2 linked regions of the Ramlibacter pinisoli genome follow. Each later gene encodes a partner of the first gene's protein in a complex. Links are inferred from orthologs where the notes say so. Each region holds a gene or a part of one and is shown on either strand. Other genes may lie near its edges.

The links.
Region 2: the proteins of pnp (region 1) and GON04_RS06840 are in contact, whole or in part, in a cryo-EM structure (PDB 9QH0), measured with the Escherichia coli proteins. The link is inferred for Ramlibacter pinisoli from one-to-one orthologs.

The regions. Positions count from the first base shown.
Region 1 is NZ_WSEL01000003.1:571,195-574,444, forward strand. The notes cover bases 246-3,250. They hold pnp (polyribonucleotide nucleotidyltransferase), read right to left. Parts: upstream 2,881-3,250; coding sequence 610-2,880; downstream 246-609. Other genes in these bases: GON04_RS03935 (NAD(P)H-quinone oxidoreductase), read right to left, coding at 246-527; rpsO (30S ribosomal protein S15), read right to left, coding at 3,064-3,250. Outside these bases: more of GON04_RS03935, read right to left, coding at 1-245. UniProt on the Escherichia coli protein: Involved in mRNA degradation. Catalyzes the phosphorolysis of single-stranded polyribonucleotides processively in the 3'- to 5'-direction. Also involved, along with RNase II, in tRNA processing.
Region 2 is NZ_WSEL01000003.1:1,168,479-1,176,169, reverse strand. What follows is about bases 1,787-5,486. They hold GON04_RS06840 (Rne/Rng family ribonuclease), read right to left. Parts: upstream 5,131-5,486; coding sequence 1,987-5,130; downstream 1,787-1,986. Other genes in these bases: GON04_RS06845 (heme biosynthesis HemY N-terminal domain-containing protein), read left to right, coding at 1,787-1,897. Outside these bases: GON04_RS06850 (uroporphyrinogen-III C-methyltransferase), read left to right, coding at 1-632; more of GON04_RS06845, read left to right, coding at 644-1,786; GON04_RS06835 (RluA family pseudouridine synthase), read left to right, coding at 5,637-6,644; GON04_RS06830 (HAD family hydrolase), read left to right, coding at 6,616-7,284; GON04_RS06825 (Rieske (2Fe-2S) protein), read left to right, coding at 7,290-7,652; GON04_RS06820 (S49 family peptidase), read left to right, coding at 7,665-7,691. UniProt on the Escherichia coli protein: Endoribonuclease that plays a central role in RNA processing and decay. Required for the maturation of 5S and 16S rRNAs and the majority of tRNAs. Also involved in the degradation of most mRNAs.

The sequences.
Region 1 (3,250 bases):
CTGCCCGCGGTGGCGAACACCGTCGCACCCAGGGCCTTGGCCATCTGGATGGCGGTGACGCCGATGCCGCTGGTGCCGCCCTGGACCATGAAGGTCTCGCCCGCCTGCAGGCGGCCGCGGTCGAAGACGTTGCTCCAGACGGTGAAGAAGGTCTCGGGCAGCGAGGCCGCCTCGATGTCCGACAGGCCGCGCGGCACCGGCAGGCACTGGGCCACGGGGGCCACGCACAGCTGCGCGTAGCCGCCGCCGGCCACCAGGGCGCAGACGCGGTCGCCCACCTTCAGGCCGGCGGCCGCCATCGCCTGCGCATCACCGGCCACCACCTCGCCCGCCACTTCGAGGCCGGGCAGGTCGGAGGCGCCAGGCGGCACCGGGTAGTTGCCGGTGCGCTGCAGGACGTCGGGGCGGTTGACGCCGCTCGCGGCGACGCGGATGAGCAGTTCGCCCGGGCCCGCGACGGGGTCGGGGCGCTCGCCCAGGCGCAACACCTCGGGGGCACCGTAGGAGGTGATCTCGACGGCTTTCATGGTGGCGTTCCTCGTTGCTGTCAGTGCGGGCGTCGCCCGCCATCCATCTCCCGGGCCGGGCCCGGGAGGACGGATCCGGGAATCACTCCTGCGGATCCGTCAGCGTGGCCTGGGGCTGGACGTCGCCAGCCGGGGGCCGGTCGCCGTGCGAACGCTCGCCACGGTCGCCGCGCTCACCCCGGTCGCCGCGGTACTCGCCGCGCGGCGGGCGGTCGCCACGCTCGCGGCGCTCGCGCGGGGGCTGGTCTTCCATGCCTTCCGGACGGTCGAGCAGCGCCTTCATGGACAGCTTGACGCGGCCCTTGTCGTCGGTCTCGAGCACCTTGACGCGCACCACCTGGCCTTCGCTGAGGTAGTCGGTGACCTTCTCCACCCGCTCGTGGGCGATCTGGCTGATGTGCAGCAGGCCGTCCTTGCCGGGCAGCAGGTTGATCAGCGCGCCGAAGTCCAGGATCTTGGTGACCGGGCCTTCGTAGACCTTGCCGATCTCGACCTCGGCCGTGATCTGCTCGATGCGCTTCTTCGCTTCCTCGGCCTTGGCAGCGTCGGTGGCGGCGATGGTGATGGTGCCGTCTTCCTCGATGTTGATCTGGCAGCCGGTCTCGTCGGTCAGCGCGCGGATGACCGAGCCGCCCTTGCCGATGACGTCGCGGATCTTCTCCGGGTTGATCTTCATCGTGTACAGCTTGGGCGCGAAGGTGCTGATCTCGGTCTTGGCCGAGCCCATCGCCTCCTGCATCTTGCCCAGGATGTGCATGCGCGCTTCCTTGGCCTGCGCCAGGGCGACCTGCATGATCTCCTTGGTGATGCCCTGGATCTTGATGTCCATCTGCAGCGCGGTGATGCCGTTGGTGGTGCCGGCCACCTTGAAGTCCATGTCGCCGAGGTGGTCCTCGTCGCCCAGGATGTCGGTCAGCACGGCGAAGCGGTTGCCGTCCTTGATCAGGCCCATGGCGATGCCGGCCACGTGGGCCTTCATCGGCACGCCGGCGTCCATCAGCGACAGGCAGCCGCCGCACACCGACGCCATCGACGACGAGCCGTTCGACTCGGTGATCTCCGACACCACGCGCATGGTGTAGGGGAACTCGTCCTTGCTCGGCAGGCAGGCGATCAGCGCCCGCTTGGCCAGGCGGCCGTGGCCCACTTCGCGGCGCTTGGTCGAGCCCATGCGGCCCACTTCGCCGGTGGCGAAGGGAGGCATGTTGTAGTGGAACAGGAAGCGGTCCTCGAACTCGCCGGCCAGCGCGTCGATGCGCTGCGCGTCGCGCTCGGTGCCCAGGGTGGTGACCACCAGGGCCTGGGTCTCGCCGCGGGTGAACAGCGCCGAGCCGTGGGTCCGCGGCAGCACGCTGTTGCGGATCTCGATCGGGCGCACGGTGCGGGTGTCGCGGCCGTCGATGCGCGGCTCGCCGGCCAGGATCTGGCTGCGAACGATGCGCGCCTCGATGTCGAACAGCAGGCCCTCGACCTTGATCGGGTCGAAGTCGGCGCCCGACTCCTTGAGCGAGGCCAGCACCGAGGCGCTGGTTTCGCGCAGGGCCTGGGTGCGGGCCTGCTTGCTGCGGATCTGGTAGGCGGCGCGCAGCTTGTCCTCGGCCAGCTGGCCGACCTTGCCGATGAAGGCCTCGTCCTTGGCGGGCGCCTGCCAGTCCCAGACCGGCTTGCCGGCGTCGCGCACCAGTTCATGGATGGCGTTGATGGCGATCTTGCCCTGCTCGTGGCCGAACACCACGGCGCCCAGCATCACTTCCTCGGGCAGCTGCTGCGCCTCGGACTCGACCATCAGCACGGCGGCCTCGGTGCCGGCGACCACCAGGTCGAGGAGCGAGTCCTTGCGCTGGGTCTGGCCCGGGTTGAGCACGTACTCGTTGTTGATGTAGCCCACGCGCGCGGCGCCGATCGGGCCCGCGAACGGGATGCCGGAGACGGCCAGTGCGGCGCTGGTGCCGATCATGGCGGCGATGTCGGCGTCGACCTCGGGGTTCAGCGAGACGGTGTGGATGACCACGTGCACCTCGTTGAAGAAGCCCTCGGGGAACAGCGGGCGGATCGGGCGGTCGATCAGGCGGCTGGTGAGCGTCTCGAGTTCGCTGGGCTTGGCCTCGCGCTTGAAGAAGCTGCCGGGGATCTTGCCGGCGGCGTAGGTCTTCTCGATGTAGTCGACGGTGAGCGGGAAGAAGTCCTGGCCGGGCTTGGCCGACTTGGAGCCCACCACGGTGGCCAGCACCACGGTGTCGTCGATGTTCACCAGCACGGCGCCGGATGCCTGGCGGGCGATCTCACCGGTTTCCAGGGTGACCGTGTGCTGGCCCCATTGGAAGGTCTTGGTGACTTTGTTGAAGATGCTCATGGCTTGCCTCTTGGTCTCTCGTTGAGGGTGGAGGCGGGCCGAACACGATGCCATTCCATCAGCGGCCGGCAGGGCCGTTGGTGGAATGACACAGCGCGTATCCGGTCCGGGGTCTCCGATGTGCAAAGCGCCTGAGCCAGCTCGCTGCCGACCCAGGCGCCCTTGCGTTCTGTACGGCCCGGCTTACTTGCGCAGGCCGAGCTTGCCGATCAGCGCCGTGTAGCGCTCGGCGTCGTTGTCCTTCAGGTACGCCAGCAGGCTCTTGCGGCGGTTCACCATGCGCAGCAGGCCACGGCGGCCGTGGTGGTCCTTGGCATGGGTCTTGAAGTGGGGCGTCAGCTCGTTGATGCGGGCGGTCAGAAGAGCGACC
Region 2 (7,691 bases), 600 kb from region 1 along the record:
CGCTCAGCGCCGAGCCGCTGCTGGCCGCCCTGCGCACCGCCGACCAGCGCCTGGCCCGCGGCGCCGAGCCGCGGCTGACACGCGTGCGCGCCGCCATCGCACGCGACATCGAACGCATCCGCACGGCGGCGGTGGCCGACGTGCCCGGCGTGCTGCTGCGCCTGGACGACCTGGCGCGCCAGGTCGATGAACTGCCGCTGCTCAATGCCGTGGGGCCGGCGGCCGCCCGCGCCACGCAGCAGGCCGAGCCGGCGCCGGTGCGCGCCGCGCCCTGGTGGCAGCAGTGGATCGGGGTGCTGCGCGACGAGGCCCGCGCCCTGGTGCGCGTGAGCCGCATCGACCAGCCGGAGGCCGTGCTGGTCGCGCCGGAGCAGGGCTTCTTCCTGCGCGAGAACCTCAAGCTGCGGCTGATGAATGCCCGGCTGGCCCTGCTGGCGCGGCAGACGGATGCCGCCCGGGCCGACCTGGGCACGGCCTCCGCCGCGCTCACCCGGTACTTCGACCCCGCCTCGCGCCGCACCCAGGCGGCTGCCGCGTCGCTGCAGCAGATGCAGTCGCAGCTGCGCGCGGTGGACCTGCCGCGGGTCGACGAGACACTCGCCGCGCTGGCCACGGCCGGCGCCGGCCGCTAGGGACGGCACCGGTGCGGGCTGCCCTCTGGCTCCTGGTGCTGTTCGCCATCGCGGTGGCGATCGCGCTGTTCGCCGGCAACAACCAGGGCACCGTCACGGTGTTCTGGCCGCCGTACCGGGTCGACCTCTCGCTGAACCTGGTGCTGCTGCTGCTGCTGGCCGCGTTCCTGTTCCTGCACGCCGCCCTGCGCGCGCTCGCGGCCCTGTTCGACCTGCCGCGCCAGGCGCTGCGCTGGCGCAACCAGCAGAAGGAGCGCAGCATGCATGCGCTGTTGCTGGACGCCCTGTCGCACCTGCTCGCCGGTCGCTTCATCCGCGCGCGCAAGTCGGCCGAGGCCGCGCTGGTGCAGGAGACCTCGCTCGCGGCGGCGGGGGCGGGCCCGGGCAATGGCCCGCAACTGCGCACCCTGGCCCACCTGCTGGCCGCCGAGAGCGCGCAGTCGCTGCAGGATCGCTCCGGCCGCGAGGAGCACCTCAAGCGGGCGCTCGAACAGAGCGGCGCCCGCGATGCGCAGGAGACGCACGAGGGCGCCCTGATGCGCGCGGCGCGCTGGTCGCTGGACGATCGCGACCCGCAGGCCGCCATGGGCTGGCTCGACGAGCTGCCCAGCGGCGCCGGCCGCCGCACCATCGCCCTGCGCATGAAGCTCAAGGCGGCACGGCTGGCCCGGCGCACCGGCGACGCCCTGGAAACGGCGCGCCTGCTGGCCAAGCACCGCGCCTTTTCGCCCGATGCCGCTGCCAGCCTGGTGCGCGGCCTGGCCATCGACCTGCTGAACGCGGCCCACGAGCCGGCGCAGCTGCAGCGGGCCTGGGCGGAGCTCGAGCCGGCCGAACGCTCGATGCCGGAACTGGCCATCCACGCCGCTCGGCGGCTGGTGCTGCTGGGTGGCGACACGCACCTGGCGCGCGACTGGCTGCTGCCCGTCTGGGAAAAGCAGCATGAGCTCGGCGACAGCCTGAAGGTCAAGCTGGTCGAGGCGCTGGAACTCGGACTGGACTCGATCGACGGTGCCTGGCTGGCCCGCATCGAGGCGGCCCAGCGCGCCAACCCGCGCGACGCCACGCTGCAGTACCTGGCCGGCATGGCGTGCATGCGCCGCCAGCTGTGGGGCAAGGCCCACCAGCTGCTGCGCCAGGCCCTGCTGGCCCTGCAGGATGCCCGCCTGCACCGCAATGCCGCCCGCGCGCTGGCAGAACTGGCCGAGGAGCGGGGCGACGAGGATGCGGCAGCCGTGGCCTGGAAGCAGGCCGCGCAGGACTGAGCGCGCGGCGGCGAAGGGCAGGGCGCGACGCTGCTCGCACCAACGAAAAAGGGGCCTCGCGGCCCCTTTTTGTTTGGCTGCTGCCGTGCTTACTGCAGCGGCGCCGACGGCGGTTGCTGCTCGAACGGCAGCTTCATGTCGGACAGGTCGCGGCGGGTTTCCACCAGCACCAGCGGACCTTCGTCGATCACGACGACGGGCGGGCGCTCACGCGGCACGTGGATCGGCTTCGGCTCGGCAGCGATGGCGGCCCGGACGGCCGCGATCTTGTCCGCGTCGGAGTTGACCCACTGCAGGCCCGAACTGGCCGCCACTTGCGCCAGCTGGTCGATCGGCAGCTGGAACGGCGTGACCTTCGGCAGCCCCTTGGCGGTCGGCGCTTCGACCGGCGCCTGCGCCGGCGCCGCAGCCTGCACGGCGATCGGGGCCACGGCCGGCTGCGCGGGGGCGGCCGGTTGCGGGGCGGCGGCCGGCACCTGCTCGGCTGCCGGCGCGGCGCCTTCGTCGCTCACGAAGCCGGTGGCGTAGCGCGGACGGCGTTCGCCCTGCTCGGCAGCGTCCGCACCCGTGGCGGGCGCGGCGTCGGTCGGCTCCATGCCTTCGGCAGCGGGGGCGTCCTCGCGGCCCGGCCGGTCGCGGCGGTCGCGGCCGTAGCGGTCGCGGGAGCGGCGCGGTTCGCGGCGCTCTTCCCCGTTCAGGCCCGCACCCGCGTCGCCTTCCGGCTGCGCGGCGGCACCGGCGGCGAGGGCGAAGGCGTTGTCCTGGCCTTCGACCACGGCACCTTCGCTCAGTGCCTGCGGCGCGCCTTCGCGCGGACGGCGCTCGCCGCGTTCACGGCGGCCTTCGCCGCGCTCACCACGTTCACCGCGCTCACCGCGCGGCGCACGTTCGCCACGCGGCTGGGCGTCCAGCTCGGCAGGCTGCTCGGCGCCATCCACGGCGGGGCGCTGCTCGTCGGGACGGCGCTCGTCGCGGCGCTCGCGCGGTGGCCGGTCGCCACGTGCCTCGCGCGGCTCCCTCGGCTCGCGGGGCTCCCGCGGTTCGCGCGGCTCCCGCATCTCCCGGCCTTCCCTCGGCTCGCGGGCCTCCCGTGCTTCTCGGGACTCGCGGCCCTCACGCGCTTCGCGCGGTTCGCGATCACCGCGCTCGCCACGCGGTTCGCGGTTCTCGGCCCGCTCGCCACGCGGCTGGCGCTCGCGGCGGCCTTCCTCACCGATGCGCGGCGGCTGGCCTTCCACGCCTTCGGCGGCGGCCCGCTCGCGGCGCGGCTCGCCCTCGCGGCGGCCTTCGCCACCTCGGCCTTCGCCACCGCGACCGCGGCCACGGCCACCACGGCGGCCGTCGCGCTCGCCGCGCTCACCGCGTTCGCCACGGCCTTCGCGGCCTTCACGCCGCTCGCCCTCGGGCTTGGCGACCACTGCCGGCGCTGCTGCCACAGGCGGGGTGGCCGGCGCGGCAGCGGGAGCGAACAGGCTCTTGAACCAGGCGAAGAAGCTGGGCTCGGCCGCAGGCGCTGCGGTCGGGGCCGGCGAGCGGGCGGGCGCACGGTGCGCGGCCGCAGCCGGGGCGGCGGCAGGCGGCGCGGCCTCGACCGGCTTGCGCTCCGGACGCGGCTCGGCGATGGGCGCCGGCACGTCGGGCAGCACGCCCTTGATGATCGGGTCCTGCTTGTTGGAACGCTCCTGCGAACGGCGCGTGACCTCGGTCTTCTCCTCGACGTCCTCGGCCATGTGGTAGCTGGCCTTCAGGTTGTCCAGGCGCGGGTCGTCGTGCTTGAGCCGCTCCAGCTTGTAGTGCGGCGTCTCCAGCGACTTGTTGGGCACCATGATCACGGCGATGCGCTGCTTGAGCTCGATCTTGGCGATCTCGGTGCGCTTCTCGTTGAGCAGGAACGACGCGACTTCCACCGGCACCTGGCAGTGCACGGCGGCGGTGCTGTCCTTCATGGACTCTTCCTGGATGATCCTCAGGATCTGCAGGGCCGAGCTTTCCGTGTCGCGGATGTGGCCGTGGCCGCCGCAGCGCGGGCAGGGGATGGACGCCCCTTCGGACAGGGCCGGGCGCAGCCGCTGGCGGCTCATCTCCATCAGGCCGAACTTGCTGATGGTGCCGAACTGGACGCGGGCGCGGTCCTGGCGGAGCGCATCGCGCAGGCGGTTCTCGACCTCCCGGCGGTTCTTGCTCTCCTCCATGTCGATGAAGTCGATGACGATCAGGCCGCCGAGGTCGCGCAGTCGCATCTGGCGCGCCACCTCGTCGGCGGCCTCCAGGTTGGTGCGGGTGGCCGTCTCCTCGATGTCGCCGCCCTTGATGGCGCGCGCCGAGTTGACGTCGATGGACACCAGGGCTTCGGTGTGGTCGATGACGATCACGCCGCCGGAGGGCAGCTTCACCTCACGGGCGTAGGCCGACTCGATCTGGTGCTCGATCTGGAAGCGCGAGAACAGCGGGGCGTCGTCGCGGTAGCGCTTCACCCGGGCGGCATGCTCGGGCATGACGTGCGCCATGAACTGCTGCGCCTGGTCGTAGATCTCGTCGGTGTCGATCAGGATGTCACCGATGTCGTTGTTGAAGTAGTCGCGGATGCAGCGGATGACCAGCGACGACTCCTGGTAGATCAGGAAGGCGCCCTTGCCGCCCTTGGCGGCCCCGTCGATGGCATTCCAGAGCTTGAGCAGGTAGTTCAGGTCCCACTGCAGTTCGGGCGCGGTGCGGCCGATGCCGGCGGTGCGGGCGATGATGGACATCCCGTTGGGGTACTCCAGCTGGTCCATCGCCTCCTTGAGCTCGGCCCGGTCGTCGCCCTCGATGCGCCGGCTGACGCCGCCGCCGCGCGGGTTGTTGGGCATCAGCACGACGTAGCGGCCAGCTAGAGAAATGAACGTGGTGAGGGCCGCGCCCTTGTTGCCGCGCTCTTCCTTCTCGACCTGGACCAGCAGCTCCTGGCCTTCCCGGATCGCTTCGTTGATGCGGGCCTGGGAGGCCGACACGCCGGGGGCGAAGTACTGCTTGGAGATTTCCTTGAACGGCAGGAAGCCGTGGCGATCCTCGCCGTAGTCGACGAAGCAGGCCTCCAGCGACGGCTCGACGCGCGTGACGACGGCCTTGTAGATGTTGCCCTTGCGCTGTTCGCGCCCTTCGATCTCGATTTCGTAGTCGAGGAGCTTTTGCCCGTCGACGATGGCCAGCCGGCGCTCTTCGGCCTGCGTGGCATTGATCAGCATCCGCTTCATTGCGTCACCTTCTTGTTCTCACACATCACGACCCGACGGTGCGGGTCCACGATGCCGTGCAGACGCGGACGAAAACGAAGCGGAACGGCCGGGGCGGCGCGTGCTGGATCAGCCGGAGGCTAGATCAGCAGGCGTAGCGGCGGCGCGTGGACGAGGGCGAGGCGCAGGGCGGGGTGCGGGGCGGCAGCTGGGGCTGCCACCCGTGGCGCGCGGGCGGTGCGACGGGGCGGCCCCATGCCGACGGCGACAGGCATGAGCCATCGCCAGCAAGCCAGGAGGAGCGCCATCAGCACGGTTGTCTCGCTTGATCCGCTGCCAGCATTGCTCTGGCAGCTTGTATTCCGTTTGGGTTTCGACACGTGTCGGCGGCTTCGCCCGGGTGGCTGCTGCGGCATCTGGGGCTCGCAACCTGCCTGAGGCGTCGTCGGCATCGACCTGCCAGCGTTACCTGGTTTGGGGGCGTGGACTAAACTCCAGCCAAATCAAACACTTACAGCGTCACGCTAGTGAAACGCATTATAGGGGCCGCAGCGGCCGGCACCCAGCCCGCCGTCAAGACCGTCGCGGTGGGTGAGGAATCGGCCGGCCAGCGCCTCGACAACTTCCTGCTGCGCGAGCTCAAGGGGGTTCCCAAGACCCACGTCTACCGGATCATCCGCAGCGGTGAGGTCCGGGTGAACAAGGGGCGGGCGGCCGCCGACACCCGGGTGGAAGCCGGCGACGTGGTGCGGGTGCCGCCGGTGCGGCTGCCCGAGCGCGTCACCGACGCCGCCGCCCGGCCGGCTCCGGCCCGCGAGTTTCCCATCCTGCTCGAGGACGACCACCTGCTGGCCCTGGACAAGCCGGCCGGCGTGGCGGTGCACGGCGGCAGCGGCGTGAGCTTCGGCGTGATCGAGCAGTTGCGCCAGGCGCGGCCGCAGGCCCGGTTCCTGGAACTGGTGCACCGGCTGGACCGCGAGACCTCGGGCGTGCTGCTGGTCGCCAAGCGCCGCTCGGCCCTGACCCGGCTGCAGGACCAGTTCCGCGGCCGCGAGACCGGCAAGACCTACCTGGCGCTGGTCGTGGGGGCCTGGCCGGCCAACAAGAAGGTGATCGACGCCCCCCTGCACAAGTACCTGCTGGCCGGCGACGATGCCGCGGCGGGCGAGCGGCGGGTGAAGGTGGTGGCCAAGGACGACCCGGACGGCATGCGGTCGATCACGCTGGTGAAGGTGTCGCGGCGGCTGGGGGCCTACACGCTGCTGGAAGTCACCATCAAGACCGGGCGCACCCACCAGATCCGCGTGCACCTGGCGTCGCAGGGACATCCCATCGCCGGCGACGACAAGTACGGCGACTTCGACCTGAACAAGGCCCTGCAGCGGCAGGGCCTCAAGCGCATGTTCCTGCATGCGTGGCGATTACAGTTCCAGCATCCGGCCACGGCCGAACCCGTCGCGCTCGAAGCGCCGCTTCCCCCTGACCTCCAGTCGTTCGCCGAACGTCATGCACAGCCCACGGCCGCGCCACTTTGACCTGATTGCCTTCGATTGGGACGGCACCCTGTACGACTCCACGCGCGTCATCGTGCGCTGCATCCAGCAGGCCGTCGTCGAAGTCGGGGGCACCAGGCCCAGCGACAACGCCGCCGCCTACGTCATCGGCATGAGCCTGGCGCAGGCGCTCGCCCGCGCCGCGCCCGACGTGCCGCCCGAGAAGTACCAGGAGCTGGGCGCGCGCTACCGCTTCCACTACCACCAGCACCAGGACGACCTTAGCCTGTTCGACGGCGTGCTGCCGCTGTTGCGGGAGCTGAAGGAGCGGCGCCACCGGCTGGCGGTGGCCACGGGCAAGTCGCGCCGCGGGCTCGACGACGTGCTGGCTTCGGAGGAACTGCACGGCGTGTTCGACGGCTCGCGCACGGCCGACGAGACCGCCGGCAAGCCGCATCCCCTCATGCTGCAGGAGCTGATGCAGGAGTTCGGCACCGAGCCGTCGCGCACGCTCATGATCGGCGACACCACCCACGACCTGGAGATGGCGCGCACCGCCGGCTGCCCGAGCGTGGGCGTGAGCTACGGGGCGCACGAGCCGCAGACCTTCCAGGTCCACGAGCCGTTGCACGTGGCCCATTCGGTGGCCGACCTGCGGGACTGGCTGCTCGCCCACGCGTGACTGCGATGGACGGCATTCCCCTTTGCAACAGCAAGGACCTGGTCGACGGCAGCGTTGCCGTCCCGTTCGACGTGGTCTACGCCGGCCAGACCTGCCGCGCCTTCGCGGTGCGCTGGCAGGGGCAGGTGCACGCCTACCTGAACCGCTGCGCCCACGTGGCGATGGAACTGGACTGGCAGCCCGACCGTTTCTTCGACGACAGCGGGCAATGGTTGCTGTGCTCCACCCATGGCGCCGTGTACCGTCCCGACACCGGTGCCTGTGCCGGCGGGCCGTGCCGGGGCGGGCTGGTGAAGATCGCCCTGACCGAGCTCGACGGTGTGGTCCGCTGGCATACTGCCTTTAACTTGCAACCTGTTGCCTTCTGATTCCCTTCTCCCATGAGCGACCCGCTGACACCCGGTGAA